2 regions of the Sporosarcina sp. Y1004 genome follow, and region 2 is predicted to be linked to the other one. Evidence: riboswitches for the same ligand, from Rfam matches in the RefSeq annotation. Region 2 holds a riboswitch; the other holds the start of a gene.
What was found. A riboswitch is a leader RNA that binds a small molecule or an ion and turns the genes downstream of it on or off. The one in region 2 is predicted to bind cobalamin.

Region 1 (6,852 bases), on a different contig from region 2:
CTGTTCGTAAATCCACGCCGTGAATTCATCTGTATTTTGTACTGGGTTCTCCGCAAGTGCCGCACGAAATATGTCGCTGATTGCTTTACCATGCTGCAGTTCATCACGATTAATGTACGATATCATTGTCGATGTGCCAACCATTTTTTGATTGCGCGCGAGATTGTAGAAGAATGCGAATCCACTGTAGAAAAACAACCCTTCAAGTAACGTCGTATAGACCATTGCTTTCAATGCCGATTCAATCGTGGGATGCTCTGCGAAATCGTTGTATACCTCGACGATGCGCTCGTTGCGCTTCAATAGTACTTCGTCTGAGCGGCCCATTTCAAATGAAGCCATCTGTTTATTTAACGTAGTCACCGAGGACAATACGTAAGCGTAAGAATGATTGTGTTCACTCTCCTGATCGGCAATTGTCGCCATGATTGATTTGACGGAAGGATCGGTTGTGTAATCCGCCATTTTCAAAGCGATTGTCGTCTGCGGACCGTCAAGTGTTGCAAGTAAGCCAATGATTTTGAGAAATGCATCTTGTTCCGGCTTTGTCAGTGTCGAAAACTGCTTTACGTCTTGCGTCAAATCGACTTCATTCGCCGTCCAGAATAGCGAACGAATTTGTTGCCTTAATGTATAGAAATGGGGATGTGCAAGGTCATTCCAGTTGAGGATACCGCTTGCTTTTCCACCGAAAATAGCTGTTGATTTATTGGGATGCATTGGTTCCAATACCTTTACCCGTTTAAGTTTTTCCAATGTTCCAGGACTCCCTTCGACCATTCAATTACTTTTTTCTCTTGTACACCGCGCGGACTTTGCTCGATTTTGAGGGGGTTAAATGTAGATCCATAAAATCGTGCCAACTTTACTGCCGCATGGCAAAATAGTGCATCGCCGCCGAATTGGGTATCACCCGTTCCAAAGACATAGACATTATCGGGTTTATACCCCACGTCAGCTACAAAGTCTTTTACTTCGTTAGGCGTTGCGCCCTGTTCCCACGTGAATGATCCGAGCAGCATCGCATCAAAATCACTGGGGTTCGGAATGACTCCCCCACCGATTCGATGCATTGTCACTTCGAGATTTTCAGTGGCCAGCGTTTCCTGGATTAATTCGGCGACTTCCTGTGTATTCCCGCTCCACGTAGCGTAAACGATTAAGAATGACACCATTCACACTCTTCGATATCCGTCGCTGTTGAACGCGTATAATACGTTGTTTTCATGCCAGACTTCCAAGCCTGTAAATGAAGTTCGAGAAGAACAGACGCACGGATTGTATTTGGGACATAGATGTTGAAAGAAATTGCTTGGTCAATATGACGCTGTCTTGCGGCGTTTTGTTTGATTGACCAGCGCTGATCAACGATATACGCGGAGCGGCGGTACACATCGTACGTATTGTGGTTAAGGTCAGGTGCTACAACTGGCAGCTTATAATCTTTCTTTTCCTCATGATAAAACGGTTTGAATACGGGATCGATTGAAGCAGTTGATCCGGCAATGATGGACGTCGAGCTATTTGGTGCAATTGCCATCAAGTAACCATTTCGCATACCATTTGTTGCAACATCAATGCGGAGTTCGCGCCATTCCCTCGTATCGTATTTCTTATTTTCGAAATAGACTCCTGACTGCCAGTCCGACCCCTCATATAACGGGTAGGATCCCTTTTCTGTAGCCAGTTCCATCGAAGCTTTTATCGTCAAAAAGGCGATTTTCTCATATAGTTTATCTGCGTAATCCACAGCTTCGTTTGATTCCCATTGAATGTTTTGCAAGGCAAGTAAATGATGCCAGCCAAATGTACCGAGACCGATTCCACGGTAACGCGCGTTCGTTCGCTGCGCTTGGACAACTGGTATTTTGTTAAGATCGATGACGTTATCAAGCATGCGCACTTGGATTGTAATGAGTCTTTCCAAAACGCTCGCCGGAACCGCTCGTCCAAGGTTGATGGACGATAAGTTACATACGACGAAATCGCCCGGTTTGGAACGCGTAACAACGATATCGTCTTCGAGCGTGACAGACTCAAATTGAGTTGGGCTCATATTTTGAGTAATCTCTGTACAAAGATTCGATGAATAAATCATGCCTTCATGCTTGTTCGCATTCGCGCGGTTTACTTCATCGCGGTAAAACATGTACGGCGTTCCTGTTTCCAATTGACTGCGCATAATTCGTTTCATAAGATCGATGGCCGGTACGATTTCTCGACTCAGTTCAGGATGATTGACGCACTCTTCGTATTTCTCACGGAATGAGCCTGTACCTCTTTTTTCGTCGTAGAAGTCCTCAAGGGAATACCCCATGATTGTTCGAACTTCATGCGGATCGAACAGATGCCACTCTCCCCGCGCATCGACTTGTTCCATATAGATATCAGGGAGACAGACACCCGTGAAAATATCATGCGCACGCAACCGTTCATCCCCATTATTTAGTTTAAGATCTAGGAACGTGAAGATGTCTTTGTGCCAAACATCGAGATAGACAGCGATAGCACCTTGCCGTTGACCCAATTGATCTACGCTAACGGCTGTGTTGTTCAACTGTTTAATCCATGGAAGTACACCGCTCGAAGCACCTTTAAATCCGCGGATAGAAGAACCACGACTCCGAACCTTCCCCATATATACACCGATGCCACCGCCATATTTAGACAAGTTAGCAATGTCCGTATTACTTTCGTAGATACCTTGCAAAGAATCATCGACTGAATCGATGAAACAACTCGATAATTGACCATGTGGTTTACCGGCATTCGACAATGTCGGTGTGGCAACTGTCATATACAAATTGCTCATAGCCCAATACGATTCAGCAACTTTTTCGAGCCGGTTCTCCATCTCATCCTGCATCAGTGTCATCGCAATAATAAGCCAACGCTCCTGGGGAAGTTCAACTGATTGTTTATTAAAATCAACAGCCGCATATCGGTCCATAAGCGTTTTTAATCCGATATATGTAAATAATTTATCCCGTTCCGGTTCAATGAGATTACCCAGAATGATGAGATCTTCTTTTGAATATTTCTGCGTTAACGTAGAAGTATATAACCCTTTATCGACAAGCCGGGCAACATGTCCTGCAAAGTCTGTGTAGACCTTTGCCCCCCGTTGCAGTTCCTGACGGTTGTAGACATCACGCAGATGAATTCGTGCAGCTACGAACGTCCAATACGACGATGCCTCGTCCATATTGCTAAGTGATTCTAACGTCATTGCCTTGGCCCATTCTGATGCAGCCCCCTCAGGGTATTTCAGGTACCATCGCTCACTTGCGATAAGCAATGGCCATAATTCCTCTCTTCCAAACTCATTTTGTAACTCATCAAGTAGCCTGTCCATATCGGTTCTCATCACTTTAGTTGTCATCATTATTGTCTCCTTTCATGATTGTATAGACACAAAAAAACGATAGCTCCACCTTTTCGGTAGAGCCATCGCTCATGGGTTTTTTATAGGAAACAGAATGGGACCACACGCTACTAATCTCCGAGTATAGAAGGTAGACGGTAGACGGACGGTATCCCGTTCGCTTCCACCTCTCAACCCCCGAAGAAAGTGTCGCTTGACGATGGAAGGCAGGTCTCCTGGCTCACGCTTCACTCTTCCTGCCCAGCCTTCCCATGAAATTTCTCCACAGTGGCTCTTTCGGCGGTCGTCTGCGCTTACAGTTGCGGGGACAGCTCCGGATTTTCCGGATTCCCTTTTAAACCGATATCGGTACCATTCCATCGTTAAATACTATATGTAGTGTCTCGAACTCTTATTACACCCTAACATGTTGTGTTTTGAAATTCAATAGGCAATAAGCAGTTTGATGATTTGCGCCTGTCATTATATTAATGAGCACATCCGCCAATTTAATTGCTGCGGGATCGCATCTGATCGGTATCGGCTTGCTTGAAAGCACGTCGAGCCAATCCATTTCCTACATCCAATGGTTCTTATGGGGAGTGCCTTTTGCAGGGCAAAGTGCTTGTTGATACAGGTGCAGTCGTATTTATCTCAGGTTTGTTACTATTCAGTGAAACAATCGGAGTCAATCCGGTTACAGTGTTTCCCTAAGTTTGATTGGTATGAATTACTATGTCACATTTCCCGTCAGTTCGAAAGCACTCCTTCTTTTCTTTGAGGACGGGGATGGTTTTGTGAGATGAGATCACCAAAGGCAATTCGATAAAATCAAAAAAACACCAGACCCTTTTGGAAATCTGGTGTTTTCATCATGAGGAGCCACTTTAATAAGGATTTTTCTTTCTCCGTTTTTTCGGTCTTTGCTTATGATTCTTGTCTGTCGGCTTATCCTCTTCCGGCTTCTTGATATCAACTTCCGATCCAAATTCAGTCTGCATATTACCTTTTTGGTAAGAAATATCATTTTTTTCAGGAGCCACTTTGTCATCAGTGAGAACCTGATTTTGTAAATATTTATGAAATACAAATTCCCCCGCAGCAATAATAATCGCGGATAGTAAAGCCGCCATGCCTAATTGGATGGGCTGTTCGTAAAAATAGATACCCACCAACCAGATCATAACGAGCGCCAAAATAAAATCGGCTATTGTGGCACCTATATTTTTAATACGGGGCAATATAAACATGTCTCCGAGAAATGAAACACCTGTCACTAAAACACTTGTGAGCATAATATCTCCAAATGAAACACCATAAAGCCCCAAAACAATCCATAACACAACTGTAATCATTATAAATTTAATTATCAGTGCTGTAATCGTTTTCACCAGTTACGTACCTCCAATCTGAATTGAATTATTCCAATACTTATAGGCTATTTCTAAGGTAAGCTAGGTTGAGTCACTAAAGATTTTTATCAACATATTTTCCATAGTCAGGTATCGCGATACGGTCAAACTCTTCTACAAGCTTCCGTAAATTGTCCGCCAACAAGTCGCCAGCCATCGGTAACCCATGTCCCGTTACTGCAACAGCAGGTTTTAAGCCTTCCAGTTTTTCCACTGATTCCCTGGCGGCTTTCCAATCTGTCGTCAGATACCTGGGAGGACCGCTAATTTCCTGCTCTTGCGTTAACACTTTATAAAGATATTCCTGTTTAACCGTAACAAAGGCATCACCTACAATTAAAGCTCTATCCTCTTCTCTAAACAGTGACACATGCCCCAATGAGTGTCCTGGCGTATGAATCCAACGAAAGCCTGGCATGTAAGGAACACTACCGTCTTCAGGTAATGGCAATACATGATTCCCTAAGTTAATTGGCTCAACTGGGAACGTGGGCGACATTTTAGCAACCATACCGCCTTCTACGGTCGGATCCGGCTTGGGATAACTCGTTTTACCCGTCAGGAAAGGAATTTCCAATTCATGGGCGTAAACGGTCACACCCCAGCGTTGGACTAATTCTATAATCGCACCGACGTGATCAAAATGACCATGGGTTAAAATAATTGCCTTGGGTCGACTATCTTTACCAAAACGTTCTTCAATAACAGAGAAGATTTCATTCGCGGAGTGGGGCATGCCTGCATCAACTAACACGAAATCATTCGCGTCAGGAAGCCCAACCAAACTAATATTTACGATTTGAACAGTATGACTGTACAAATCCGGAAGGACCTCTTTTCCAGTTCCACTTTCTACCGATGTTACTGGGATTAGTTTGTAATCGGCCCCATAAGATAGATTATTGTCCACAACTTCGCCTCCTAATTACTCTGAATCGTCCCTATTGTGGTGCAATCCGCACTTTTTATACCAGTAAAAGTAAATTTTCTGGATTACTAATATAAAAGCAATTTCTAGTATTACCCTTTTTTAAAAACCGTATATACTTGCCCTTATTGCAAAGGATAATGTCGTGCGGAGAATGAGATTCGAGGAGGAAAAAGAATGAAATTGGCATCACATGAGTTATTCGAGTTAAGTGAATTGATTTTAGGATGCTTCAACACTGTTACATGTATGAGCGGATTTATTAACCAGGCCCAAGATCCAGAACTAAAAGAACTATTGACTCGTCACTTTCCGCAACATGTAAAAGACTATAATTTGAAAGTGGAGTTTGTGCAAAGCGAGACAACGCCAGATATCAGTAAGTTCAGGCCCGATGATTTAAATCCGACACTCCAGGATTTCACAAAAGCACCCGTCCCGCTTCAACCGGAACAACCGAGAACATCCATTCAAACCCACAACGACCGGGAAATCGCCGCTGCCTATTTACTCAATCAAAAAAGCTCAGCCAAAAATTACGGCGCGGCGACCCTCGAGTGCGCGAATCCTGATTTAAGACATTTTTTAGAGAATGCTTTCATGAATAGTAATAGTCATGCTTATGATATTTGGCAGTATATGGTTAAAAATGGTTACTACCCACTAATGCCGGCGACTGCAGAAGCAATTTCTGAAATCGCGACAATGTACTTGCCAATTCCCGAATGACAGTACCCCGATTATAAAAGCTCTGCCTATCAAAATTAAAAACGCCAGGAATCAATTTGGATTCCTGGCGTTTTTTAACCTAAGCAACTCTTTCTGATACTACTTCATATCAATCATCGCTCCGTTCCATTCAAGCACATCCGGCGCTAATTCTCCGTACGCATATATCCGTCTGAGGAGTGCCTGAATTTTTGCCAGCAAAACATCTGAATGAAATGGTTTCTGAATGTAATCATCCGCACCTATATTCATGGCCATAACCACGTACATCGGATTACATTATGAAAATCTGCCGGACCCTTTACACTGAAAGACCACTGACTCAGTCGTTCTGTCAATGAATTAAAAATTGCTAGATCGTCCTCAACAACGTAGATTGTCATATCCATTTCCAATGCACTTCCCTTCTATTATTCCAT
Region 2 (6,852 bases):
TAACGGATAATAGCAACAGCCGTCGTGTCGTCGTCCGTTTTTTTTTCTCTTTTACATACACTGTCCGTCGCATACGATCCCGTCCCGTCCATGTCATTCCATCTAGTATGCGACGCATGCAAACAGATTAAACGGTACACACGTAAAAACTTGCTTTACTCGGATAGATTGAAATGTAGACTGGTAAAAGGATATAATGAGAAGATGTTTTATGACTAGGACGGTGAGCGTATGGAATCGCGGAAAAAAGACCGAAACGTGTTGATCCGGCTCTATTCGTCAATCCGGCATCCGGACCAAGACGAGGAGAAACATGAATTGACCGCAACAGGTTTACTGATTGAAAAAGCAGGAAAAACCTATTTGAAATATGAAGAAACACAAAGTGACCAACAAATCCAGACAATTGTTAAACTCGATTCTGAAGATGCACTTATAATGCGTCGGGGTGCAGTCAATATGAGGCTTCCTTTCATGGCAACAGGTGAACGTGTCGGTTCATATGAAAGTGGTCCAGCGACTTTCAATTTGGTTGTCAAAACGGAAGAGCTTTCATTTACGGAAGAAGAGGACAATACGGGAGGTCGCTTCAACGTCAACTATGAGTTGCATGCAGAAGGATCGCTTCTCGGAACGTACAAACTTACTATTACATACACGGAGGGAACACTATGAATGCAGTAGAACAAATTCAACAAGAAGTGAAAAATGCATTGCGTCAAGCAGTAATTGACGCAGGTCTGGCGGAAGAAACAGCGATACCGGACATTATGCTTGAAACACCGAATAACAAAGACAATGGCGATTACGCAACCAACATTGCGATGCAACTGACAAAATTGGCGAAAAAGCCACCACGTGTAATTGCAGAAGCGATTCTTGAAAAGTTAAATACAGAAGACACTGCCATCAAATCGATTGAAATTGCAGGACCAGGCTTTATTAATATCAAATTAAAAACGGATTACTTAGGCGGCATCGTCAAGACCGTTCTTGAACAAGGCGAAAACTATGGCCGTTCAAATTTCGGCAATAAACAAAAAGTCCAAGTCGAATTCGTTTCTGCCAATCCAACAGGTGACCTTCACCTTGGTCATGCACGCGGAGCTTCCCTTGGCGATTCTCTATCCAACGTTCTCGATTTTGCAGGCTACGATGTAGCGCGTGAATACTACATTAACGACGCGGGTAATCAAGTGCACAACTTGGCGAAATCTGTAGAAACACGTTATTTCCAAGCGCTTGGTTTGGATAAAGAAATGCCGGAAGACGGCTACCAAGGTCCGGATATAATTAATATCGGGAAAATGCTAGCAACTGAATTTGGCGATAAATACGTCAACACGCCAGATGAAGACCGTTATGCATTCTTCCGCCAATACGGCCTTGCTCATGAATTAGAGAAGCTAAAGACGGACCTTGCCAACTTCCGTGTGTCGTTTGATGTGTGGTTCTCAGAAACGTCATTATATGAAAATGGCAAAATCGACGTTGCTCTCGATAAATTACGTGCCAATGGCCATGTCTTCGAAGAAGATGGCGCAACATGGTTCCGTTCAACAACTTTCGGTGATGACAAAGACCGTGTACTCATTAAAAACGATGGTACATACACATATTTGACACCGGATATCGCGTACCATGAAGACAAATTGTTCCGTGGATTTGATAAACTTATCAATATTTGGGGCGCAGATCACCACGGTTATATTCCGCGGATGAAAGCGGCAATCGAAGCACTTGGCTACGGTGACGACACACTCGAAGTCGGCGTCGTACAAATGGTTCAATTGTATAAAGATGGCGAAAAATTCAAAATGAGCAAGCGTACAGGGAAAGCCGTTACGTTGCGTGAATTGGTTGAAGAAGTTGGCTTGGACGCGGTCCGGTACTTCTTTGCAATGCGTTCGGGCGACTCCCAAATGGACTTCGATCTCGACCTTGCCATTTCCCAGTCCAATGAAAACCCTGTGTACTACGCACAATATGCGCATGCACGGATTTCATCGATTTTACGTCAGGCTGAAGAAAATGGAATGTCTGCTTCTGTTGAGCATGTTTCTTTATTGCAAGCTGAAAAAGAATTGGAATTGCTGAAGAAAATTGGGGACTTCCCGCAAGTTATCAGTGACGCGGCAAGAATCCGTTCACCACACCGTGTTGCTACGTTCATCCAGGAACTAGCCGCGACTTTCCATAGTTTCTACAATGCAGAAAAAGTGTTGGATCCGGATAATCGTGAATTATCGGAAGCCCGTCTAGCGCTAATCACAGTCACACGCACAACGATTGCTAACGCACTGAAACTGATTGGTGTTTCTGCACCGGAAAAAATGTAATAAACAAAAGCGCAGGGCGCCGTCCAGACGTTCCTTAACTTTCAATATGACCGCCACACCAAAGAAGTTTGCCTCTTTGGTGTGGCGGTTTTTGTAATGGACAAAAACCCCCTGAGTTGCCCGAATATCGACAAGTTATGCTACCGACAGGCAAAAAAATGTAGTATACTGAATTTTGAACAAAAAATACATACCAAACATAAAGGTGCCCCGTTTAAAAGACGGGGTTAAAAGGGAAGCCGGTTCAATGCCGGCGCGGTCCCGCCACTGTAAGTGTGAGCAAGTCGCATTGAGTCACTGGAAACAATCCGGGAAGACGCGACAAGCCTTGAACACGAGCCAGGAGACCTGCCTTTATGGATCACACGTACCCTACGAGGATAGGATTGGTGGAAATCGGCGTCTCCGTGCGTCCAGATTTTTACTCAACTTATTCCTCCGTAGCAATTGCGGGGGATTTTTATTTGGCAAAAAACAGGAGGAAAACAACATGAAGAAGATTTGGCAATTGGGATTGACGGCTGTCTTTGCAGTATTCCTGCTCGCAGCATGCGGAGGGACTGCTACAGAAGATAAGCCGAAAGTGGACGAAACACCAAACGCAGAAGAGGTCAAAGCTGATTTCCCAATGACACTAACGGACGCGGTCGGCAATGAAATTACGTTAGAAAAAGCACCAGCAACAATTGTTTCGATGATGCCAAGCAATACAGAAATATTATTTGGACTTGGTCTTGCTGATGAAATCGTCGGCGTCAACGACTACGATGATTATCCCGAAGAAGCACTTGAAAAAGAGAAAATCGGCGGCCAGGAATTTAACGTCGAAAAAATCGTTTCGATGCAACCTGAAATCGTTTTTGCACATGAATCAGGACTTGGAATGGGCAAGGAAGGACTGCAACAAATCCGTGATGCAGGAATCACTGTCTTTGTTGTGAAAAACGCATTAAACTTTGATGAAACTTATACGACGATTGAAACAATCGGTAAAGCGACTGGTAAAACAGTGGAAGCAGAAAAAATCGTTACAGACATGAAAGCGAAAGTCGAAGAAGTGGTAGCGAAAACTGCAAAAGTTGAGAATAAAAAGACCGTTTTCGTTGAAACATCACCAGCTCCGGAAATTTACACACCAGGTAAAAATACATTCATGGATCAAATGCTTGAAATGATTGGCGCGGAAAATATCGCGGCCGATCAAGAAGGTTGGTTCATGATAGATTCGGAAGAAATCGTCAACCGCAATCCAGATGTGATTATTGTGTTATATGACTACATCGAAACGGCCGTCGCAGATGTTTATGCACGACCAGGTTTTGATTCTATTACGGCTATCAAAGAAGAAGCAGTGGTACAGGTTAAAGAAAATATCACAAGCCGTACAGGTCCACGTCTAGCGGACGGACTAGAAGAAATAGCGAAAGCCATCTATCCAGAGGCTTTCAGTGAGTAAGTCAAGCGTTGCCTACATCGTTTCTGCCGTCGCACTTGTTGTGGCGGTATGGCTCGGTGTTTCGATCGGATCTGTGCAAATACCGATTAGTACGTTATGGAATGCTGGGGCGGATGCAACAGCTTCAAACATATTGTGGAAGATTCGCATGCCGCGTGTCGTACTCGCTGGACTTGTTGGTGCGTCGCTCGCAATTTCAGGAGCTGCTTTTCAGGGTCTGCTGAAAAATCCGCTCGCTGATCCATATACCCTCGGAGTGTCATCCGGCGCCTCGGTCGGTGCTGTGATGACACTCTTTTTTGGTATTTCTATTCCGTTTCTAGGCACTTATACGCTTCCTATATTCAGTATGGTCGGTGCTGCACTGACGATGTTCCTTGTGCTCGGATTCGCACGTCTCGTGGACCGTGCAATGAGGATGGAAACAATTATTTTAACTGGAATTATTTTTGGTTCATTCCTCGGTTCTGTCTTGTCATTGATGATTGCGCTTACTGGAGAAGAGTTGCGGCAAATTATTGGTTGGCTTCTCGGCAGTGTATCGATGCGGGGCTGGAATTACATAACGATGATATTGCCGTTTGTTGTCATCGGGTCCTTCATGTTGTGGCTGAACCGCCGCGAATTAAATGCGATGCTATTCGGGGAAGAACGGGCACATTACTTAGGCGTCAATGTGAAACGACGTAAATTCAGCATTTTAATCGGGGGATCTATCCTTACCGGTTCTGCAGTCGCGGTGTCAGGTACGATTGGATTTGTTGGGCTCGTTGTTCCGCATATGACAAGATTATTATGGGGCTCGGATCACCGCCACCTACTGCCGTTATCATTCATGAATGGTGCGACATTGCTTATCATTTGTGATCTGATTGCACGGACAATTATTGCGCCGACGGAACTTCCGGTTGGTGTAATTACTGCCTTTATCGGTGCGCCGGTTTTCGCATTCATCTTTTATAAACAACGAAGGGCAGGAGGAATGTGACATGTTAAACGTCGAAAATCTTTCCGGCGGTTACGGCAAAGAACCAATCGTGCAATCGGTGACGTTCCATGTCCCTAAAGGGGAAGTACTTGGAATACTCGGTCCAAACGGCAGTGGAAAATCAACGCTGTTAAAAATCATTTCTGGCATTCTCCCGAAGGAATCGGGTTCTGTCCAAATTGAAGGGCAAGATGTATCGAGTTACTCGCAAAAAGAATTCGCCAGAAGAGTGGCAGTCCTGCCGCAACTGCATGCCGTCGCATTTTCCCACACTGTACGTGAAACGGTAGAACTAGGGCGTTATCCACATCAGTCAGGGTTATTTTCTTCGTGGTCGGATGAAGACGAGCGTGCTGTCACAGAAGCATTGAGCAGTATGGAAATCACGCGCTACGCTGAGAACGCCATTGAATTGCTATCGGGCGGTGAACAACAGCGTGTTTTCGTAGCGCAAGCGCTTGCTCAGGAAGCGCCGATTTTATTGCTCGACGAACCAACAAATCACTTGGACATCGCGCATCAGCAACAACTTCTGGACACGATTCGTAAACAGGCAATCGATAAAGGCCTGACAGTCATTTCTGTATTCCATGACATAAACTTGGCGTCATTGTACTGTGATCGACTGCTGTTGATGAATAAAGGGGAAATCGTTAAAATCGGTGCACCGCAGGATGTCGTGAAAGAAGGAGAAATCGAGTCTGTTTATGGCGCGCGTGTCAAATCACAGCCTCATCCTGAACTACCGAAGCCTCAAATTACATTGTTACCAGACACGAATGAAGAAATGAAACCTTTTACCATCGTAAGAGAAGACTTTTCGATATCATCAAACTATGTTGCGCTCAGAACACACCATCCGTTGAAAACAATCTCTTCTGCAGTCCACAATGCTGGAATGGGTTGGTATCGATCGTTTGTTAATCGGCATGTTGACGCTGATTACAATGTAGATGATGTCAAAGCTGAAAATGCATCTTATCTCGAGAGTCAAGGTTTTCATCTGGCGGAAACGGTCGGTATGATGACTGCTGTCACAACGGAGCATGCAGAAGTCAAGGAATACAAAGGCGATTTCGGCACGATCCTTATTGCGGTTACAGCCGGAGTCGGGAATGCTGTAGACGTTTCGCAAGCACTTACGCGTGACGAAAAACCCCGCGTTGGTACGATTAATACTTGGGTGATTATCAATGGTCAATTGCCAGACGAAGCATTTATCCAAGCGATGATTACTGCAACGGAAGCGAAAGTGAAAGCACTTCAAACGGAATCCATTATGGATCCGCTCACCGGCACAGCTGCTACGGGCACTTCAACAGATAGCCTGCTTGTTGCATCGACTCAGCAAGGCGAATTTCTTCCATATGCAGGTCCAATCACGGAACTAGGGAAACTGATTGGCCATGGTGTCTATGATTGCACAGTGACGGCGATCCGTGCATACAAAAAGGCGAAAGGGTGGACGACGTGATTCCTGCACACTTTATGGCCATCGCTATTGGTTTTCTGCTAGACAGGGTAATTGGAGATCCCCCGAAATGGCCGCATCCCGTCCGCTGGATTGGAACGTTCATTTCCAAAATGACAGCAGTTTTGAATAAAGGACGATTCCGTACATTGAAAGGGGCATTTACACTTTTCCTCACCGTCGGAATTGTTCTATCCATTGTGTTTTTTCTGGTCGGAATGGCTTATCAATTCAACCTCTACATAGGGATTCTTGTAGAATCAGTACTCATCGCCGTCGGGCTTGCGCAGAAGAGTTTACGGGAAGCGGCGCTAGACGTTTATCTCCCGCTTTCTGAGAATGACTTACCGGCAGCGCGAACGAAGTTGTCTTGGATTGTTGGTCGTGACACCGATCAATTGAAAGAAAGTGGTATCGTTCGCGGCGCTGTGGAAACGGTGTCAGAAAATATTGCGGATGGTGTTACATCCCCTTTATTCTGGGCTTTTTTACTTGGAGCACCCGGGCTCTGGATGTACAAAGCGGTGAACACACTCGATTCGATGATTGGTTACAAAGACGAGCGTTTCGAGAAATTCGGGAAGTTTTCCGCCCGCGC

Region 1: linked by a shared signal. The riboswitch ahead of AC25Y6_RS08260 (ribonucleoside-diphosphate reductase subunit alpha) and the one ahead of AC25Y6_RS15220 (ABC transporter substrate-binding protein) in region 2 are both predicted to bind cobalamin.

Annotation. Positions count from the first base shown of each region.
Region 1 is NZ_JBYHFQ010000008.1:129,945-136,796, reverse strand. It holds gene AC25Y6_RS08270 (ribonucleotide-diphosphate reductase subunit beta) at 1-780, opposite strand, end outside; gene AC25Y6_RS08265 (flavodoxin) at 735-1,175, opposite strand; gene AC25Y6_RS08260 (ribonucleoside-diphosphate reductase subunit alpha) at 1,160-3,382, opposite strand; cobalamin riboswitch at 3,574-3,757, opposite strand; gene AC25Y6_RS08255 (hypothetical protein) at 3,914-4,078, shown strand; gene AC25Y6_RS08250 (YndM family protein) at 4,252-4,755, opposite strand; gene AC25Y6_RS08245 (MBL fold metallo-hydrolase) at 4,832-5,686, opposite strand; gene AC25Y6_RS08240 (spore coat protein) at 5,882-6,433, shown strand; gene AC25Y6_RS08235 (hypothetical protein) at 6,533-6,703, opposite strand.
Region 2 is NZ_JBYHFQ010000025.1:28,203-35,054, reverse strand. It holds gene AC25Y6_RS15235 (transglycosylase domain-containing protein) at 1-73, opposite strand, end outside; gene AC25Y6_RS15230 (YwiB family protein) at 232-675, shown strand; gene argS (arginine--tRNA ligase) at 672-2,339, shown strand; cobalamin riboswitch at 2,526-2,709, shown strand; gene AC25Y6_RS15220 (ABC transporter substrate-binding protein) at 2,830-3,795, shown strand; gene AC25Y6_RS15215 (FecCD family ABC transporter permease) at 3,788-4,783, shown strand; gene AC25Y6_RS15210 (heme ABC transporter ATP-binding protein) at 4,785-6,257, shown strand; gene cbiB (adenosylcobinamide-phosphate synthase CbiB) at 6,257-6,852, shown strand, end outside.